2 regions of the Pseudomonas phytophila genome follow, and region 2 is predicted to be linked to the other one. Evidence: predicted binding sites of a transcription regulator. Region 2 holds the regulator's gene; the other holds the start of a gene.

What was found. Region 2 encodes FliA, which starts transcription of late flagellar genes. Its sites were predicted from a motif close to CTAAAGTTTNNNNNNNNNNNGCCGNTAA; they were not measured.
Region 1: a site for FliA is predicted at 2,051-2,078, ahead of K3169_RS02730 (methyl-accepting chemotaxis protein). Genes of this name have one in related genera too.

The regions. Positions count from the first base shown of each region.
Region 1 covers NZ_CP081201.1:614,829-617,960, forward strand. The annotation lists gene K3169_RS02730 (methyl-accepting chemotaxis protein) at 90-2,003, opposite strand; gene K3169_RS02735 (16S rRNA (uracil(1498)-N(3))-methyltransferase) at 2,264-2,971, opposite strand; gene tatC (twin-arginine translocase subunit TatC) at 2,968-3,132, opposite strand, start outside.
Region 2 covers NZ_CP081201.1:4,678,454-4,681,585, forward strand. The annotation lists gene K3169_RS21140 (chemotaxis protein CheA) at 1-42, opposite strand, end outside; gene K3169_RS21145 (protein phosphatase CheZ) at 81-869, opposite strand; gene K3169_RS21150 (chemotaxis response regulator CheY) at 889-1,263, opposite strand; gene fliA (RNA polymerase sigma factor FliA) at 1,553-2,293, opposite strand; gene fleN (flagellar synthesis regulator FleN) at 2,290-3,123, opposite strand.

The sequences.
Region 1 (3,132 bases), 2.5 Mb from region 2:
CTCGCGATAAGGCTGGACGCGATCGAAAGTGAACTGTGTCCAGCCTTATCGCGAGCAAGCTCGGCTCCCACATAAAAGCCTAAGAGACGTTAAATCTTGAACTTGCTCACCATCACCTGCAAATGATTACCCAGTCGTGCCAGCTCAACGCTGGACGATGCGGTTTCTTCACTGGCAGCGGAAGTTTGTTCAGAGACATCGCGCACATTGAGGATGCTGCGGTTGATCTCTTCAGCTGTAGCGCTTTGTTCTTCGGCGGCAGCGGCGATTTGTTGGTTCATCGCCTGGATTGCCGAAACGGTCTTGGTGATGTTCTCCAGCGAGCTACCGGCACGGCGAGTCAGCTCCACGCTGCTGACGGTCAGTTCGCGGCTGTTGTCCATGATGGTCGCCACTTGCTGCGTGCCACTTTGCAGGCCTGCAATCAGTTGCTCGATCTCTTCGGTCGACTTCTGAGTGCGCTGAGCAAGGCTGCGCACTTCGTCGGCGACGACCGCGAAACCACGACCGGCTTCCCCGGCGCGTGCGGCTTCGATGGCGGCGTTGAGGGCGAGCAGGTTGGTCTGTTGTGCAACCGACTTGATCACGTCCAGGACACTGCCGATCTTGTCGCTTTCGCGCTTGAGTTCGCTCATTGCTTCGGTGGAGTTACCCACTTCCGAGGCCAGACGCTCGATCTGGGTAATCGCTTCGTTGACCACGCGATCACCCTCACGGGCTTGCTGATCCGCTGCTACGGCCGCTTCAGACGCCTCCTCGGCGTTACGTGCGACTTCCTGGACCGTGGCGGTCATCTCGTGCATCGCGGTGGCCACTTGATCGGTCTCGACCTTCTGGCTGTTCACCCCGGCGCTGGTTTGCTCCGTTACCGCAGACAGCTCTTCCGCCGCGCTGGCGATCTGGGTCACACCGTCGCGAATCCCGCCGATCAGTTGGCGCAGGTTGACGGTCATGCGTTGAATGCTGGTTTGCAATTGGCCCATTTCGTCGCGACGATCAACGATCAGGTCGTGGCTCAGGTCACCATCGGCAACGCGCTCCACAATATTCAGGGTTTCTAGCAACGGCCCGACGATCTGGCGGGTAATGACCCAGGCGGCAATGATGCCGAACACCAGTGCCAGCACGGTAGCGATGGTCAACATGGACTTGGCCTGCTGGCTGTCGGCCTCACGTTTGCTGTATTGATCGTCCGCCAGTTTCTGGGATGTGCCCAGTAGCACGACTGCATGCTTGGCCATTTTTTCCAGGGCTTGCTTGCTCGCCAGTTGTGCGTCGCGATACTGGCCGACTGCTGCACGGTAGCCTTTGAGCGCGGTGCTGGCTGCCTGCAATTGAGGGAGATAACTGGATGGAATACTGCCGGCCAGCGTGTTGATGCCGGTCAGTGCCTCGTCTATGGCGGCGTTGGCATTCTGTTCGAATTCGGCACGACCGCTGTAGGTGTAGCCGCGGACCTGGAAGCGCGCTTGCTGGATCAGCTTGCTGACGTCGACCACGGCATCAAATTGCACGACGCTGTCACCTTGCAGCAACGAGGCTTCGATCTTGTTGACCTCTTCCACAGCCTTGTCTGCCGTAGCGCCCAGATTGGTACGACTGGCTTCGCGTGTCTGGATAGCCTGGGTCAGCTCTAAGAATGCGCTACGGTATCCGCCAGCTGCTTGTGCCTGGTCTTCAAGCCATTGATGGCTTTCCGGGGTTGAGACCGTGCTGCGAGCGATTTTAGTCAGTGCGTCGAGCTTGTCGAGGGAGGCAATGAGCGCCTTGGCAGCCTCATCGTTGTACTGCATTTCGTACATCAGACGCTTGGAGCGCAGATCCAGGGTTTGCTCGCTGATTTGCGAAATCGAAACCAGTTTCTCACCGCGATCAATCAGCGATGCAACGCTCAACCACCCGGTGGCTGTGATCACTATGGTTAACAGTAAAACGATACTGAAACCAAGCCCGAGTTTCAGACGAACGCTCATGTTACCGAGACTTTTGCCGAGCAAACCCATGCGGAACTCCTTGGAATAGGTTTGTTGTAGGTAATTTCTTACAACATGCATCGGCAGGGGGATGGGGAACTGAAGGGAGGAGTCGTTATGGTCCTATCTGTAGGAGTGAGCTTGCTCGCGATGGCATCAGGTTTGGCGATAAGTTGTCGACAGGACAACCGAATCGCGACCAAGCTCACTCCTACACAGGTCGCGTTTACCGCGCGCTAGTGCTATGCGAAGGGCAAAGTGCAGCGTCTACAAAATTGTTTGCTCGTCGATCAGAACAGCCGGGCCAACAGCGCAGTCACTGCTGTTTCGACCCGCAGGATGCGCTCGCCAAGCTGCACCGGTTGCAGCCCTGCTTTGGTCAGCAGGTCGACTTCGTAGGGAATCCAGCCGCCCTCGGGGCCGATGGCCAGGGTGACTGGCCCGGTCACGGCGCGTGGGCAAGCGGGGAAGTTGCCGGGATGTCCGACCAGACCCAGAGTCCCCTGGGCGAGTTGCGGCAGGCGATCTTCGACAAACGGCTTGAAGCGTTTTTCGATAATGATCTCGGGCAACACACTGTCCCGTGCTTGCTCAAGGCCGAGAATCAGTTGCTCGCGGATCGCTTGAGGTTCAAGGAACGGCGTCTGCCAAAAGCTTTTTTCAACACGATAACTGTTGAGCAGAATGACCTTGGACACACCCATAGTCGCCACGGTCTGAAACACCCGGCGCAGCATTTTCGGGCGGGGCAGGGCGAGCAACAGGGTCAACGGCAGTTTGGCGGGCGGGGCGCTGTCGAGGGTGATGCGTAGCTCGGCTTCATGTGCCTCAAGCCGCAGCAGCTCAGCGCTGCCCAGCAAGCCGCCAATACGGCCGACACGCAGGCTGTCGCCAACTTCTGCGCGATGCACCTCTTGCATATGCTTGAGGCGTCTGTCGCGCAGTACGACCCTGTCAGCCGCAACAAAGTCGGCGTCTTCTAGAAGCAGCAGGTTCACGGCTGAGTCGCGGGCGGCTGGTCTTGCTTGTCTTCTTCGGGCTGGTCGTCGGCATGATCGCCGCGCTTGGTGATCATGGAACTGCACAACACCCCGATCTCGAACAACAGCCACATCGGCACAGCCAGCAGTGTCTGGGAGAAGATGTCGGGCGGGGTCAG
Region 2 (3,132 bases):
CAGAAAATCCTGAAGGATCTCTTCATCGGCGCCGAAGCTCATTGGGGTGCTCCCTAAAATTAACCGTCAACAGACCAGACTTAGAAGCCCAGGCTCGATAGCAGATCGTCTACATCGTCCTGTCCGGACACAACGTCTTCCCGTTTATCGGCATGAATCTGCGGACCTTCACCCTGTTTGATATGTTTTTCTGGATCTTTTTCTGCGCGGATGGATTCGTCGTCATGTTCGATGCCCGCAAAGCGGTCCACATGACTGGCCATGAGCACCAATTTGAGCAGATTGCTCTCGACTTCAGTGACCAACTGCGTGACGCGCTTGATCACCTGACCGGTGAGGTCCTGGAAGTCCTGAGCCAGCAGAATGTCGTTGAGGTGAGAGGAAACCTGGTGGGTATCCTTTTCAGTGCGCGTCAAGAAACCATCGACACGACGCGCCAGCTCACGAAACTCATCAGCGCTGACCTCACGGCGCATGAAACGCCCCCAGTCCGCACTCAAGGCCTTGGCCTCGTCGTTCAGACTGTGCATCAGCGGGGTGCTTTCTTCGACCAGGTCCATGGTGCGGTTGGCCGCGTTTTCCGTGAGCCTGACGACATACGACAGGCGCTCGGTGGCATCCGTGATCTGGGACACCTCTTCGGCTTGCGGCATGTTCGGGTCAATCTGGAAGTTGACGATCGCGCTGTGCAACTCGCGCGTCAGCTTGCCGATTTCTTGATACAGGCCACGATCCCGAGCCTGGTTGAGCTCATGGATCAGTTGCACGGCGTCGCCGAAACGGCCTTTTTCAAGGCTCGCCACCAGCTCGGTTGCGTGTTTTTTCAGGGTCGATTCAAACTCGCCCATTGACGTTTCGTTGTTCTCCATAAAGCCCTCGCGGCATACATCAGCTATTTACGCGCTCAAAGATCTTGTCGATCTTTTCTTTCAGCGCCTGAGCCGTGAATGGCTTGACGACATAACCGTTGACGCCGGCCTGAGCCGCTTCAATGATTTGGTCGCGCTTGGCTTCTGCGGTCACCATCAACACCGGAAGGTGCTTGAGGCGCTCATCGGCACGCACTTTACGCAGCAGGTCGATACCAGTCATGCCAGGCATGTTCCAGTCCGTTACCAGAAAGTCAAAGGAACCACTTTCCAGCATCGGCAACGCGGTAAGCCCGTCATCGGCTTCGGACGTGTTGGTGAAGCCCAGATCACGCAGCAGGTTTTTAATGATCCGCCGCATCGTTGAGAAGTCATCAACGATGAGGATTTTCATGTTCTTGTCCAATTCGACCTCCAAGCAGTCTTTGACGCGTTCAGCACCTGAACGCGCTGTTCAATCAATACCGGCACAGCTCACATCGGCTGCACGTAAACGACGGGCTTGGCAAATCAACAACTATGGAAACCGCACAGCAAATCCACGGACTGCATGAAAGCTATTGCTTTTAACAGTCCGTGGCGCGAATGCCTGTATGGCTCCAGCCTTGTCCACTGTCCCACGTAACGCTTTGCACAGCCTGCTCACACGAGACACACAATCACCAGGGATTGCGTACCACCTGTCAACGCGCTCGCCACTCTCCCAAACGCCCTCGTAAACGAGCTGCGCACTGGCTGTGTAACTGGCTGACTCGAGATTCGCTGACCCCCAGGACCTCACCGATTTCCTTGAGGTTCAGCTCCTCGTCATAGTACAGCGCCAAAACCAGACGTTCACGCTCCGGCAAGTTGGCAATTGCATCCGCCAACGCAGCCTGGAAACGTTCATCTTCCAGGTCGCGCGACGGCTCAAGCGAACCGCTTGCGCCATCCTCATGCAGTCCTTCATGTTCGCCGTCCTGCAAGAGGTCGTCGAAACTGAAGAGGCGACTGCCCAAGGTATCGTTCAAAATCCCGTAATAATCATCGAGACTCAATTGGAGTTCGGCCGCAACCTCGTGATCTTTAGCGTCACGGCCGGTTTTTGCTTCAATTGAGCGAATTGCGTCACTCACCATGCGCGTATTGCGGTGAACCGAGCGAGGAGCCCAGTCTCCCTTGCGCACTTCATCGAGCATCGCACCCCGGATTCGAATCCCGGCATACGTCTCGAAACTGGCACCCTTGGTGCAATCGTACTTGGTGGAAACTTCCAGCAAGCCGATCATCCCCGCCTGAATCAAGTCTTCGACCTGAACACTGGCAGGCAGGCGCGCCAATAAATGGTAAGCAATGCGCTTGACCAGCGGAGCATACCGCTCGATCAACTCATATTGCGAGTTTCGGGACGCTTTGCTGTACATCTGATAGCCGCTCGCGGTCATTGAACAGGCCCTGCACTTGTCTGGTAAACCAGTCGCTCAACGAAGAACTCAAGATGTCCACGTGGGTTGGCAGGCAGCGGCCAGGTATCGACCTTCTGCGCAATGGCCTTGAATGCCAGCGAACATTTAGAGCGTGGGAAAGCTTCGTATACGGCGCGTTGTTTCTGGACGGCCTTACGCACACATTCGTCGTAAGGCACTGCACCGACATACTGCAAAGCGACGTCCAGGAAGCGGTCAGTCACCTTGGTCAACTTGGCGAACAGGTTGCGCCCTTCCTGCGGACTCTGGGCCATGTTGGCCAGGACCCGGAAACGGTTCATACCGTAATCGCGATTGAGCAACTTTATCAGGGCGTAGGCGTCAGTGATGGAAGTGGGCTCATCGCACACCACCAGCAAGACTTCCTGAGCAGCCCGGACAAAGCTGACCACCGACTCGCCGATACCGGCGGCCGTATCGATGACCAGCACGTCAAGATTGTCGCCAATGTCACTAAATGCCTGGATCAGGCCGGCGTGCTGCGCCGGGCTCAGATGAACCATGCTCTGCGTGCCGGAGGCAGCAGGCACGATCCGGATCCCGCCCGGGCCTTGCAACAAAACGTCGCGCAGCTCACAACGACCCTCCATCACATCGGCGAGGGTGCGTTTAGGCGTCAGCCCCAGAAGGACATCGACATTCGCCAGGCCAAGGTCGGCGTCCAGCAACATGACGCGCCGGCCGAGTTCGGCCAAGGCCAGTGAAAGGTTCACTGACACGTTAGTCTTACCGACGCCACCTTTGCCGCCGGTCACCGCGATCACCTGTACGGGATGCATGCTGCCCATTTAATTCTT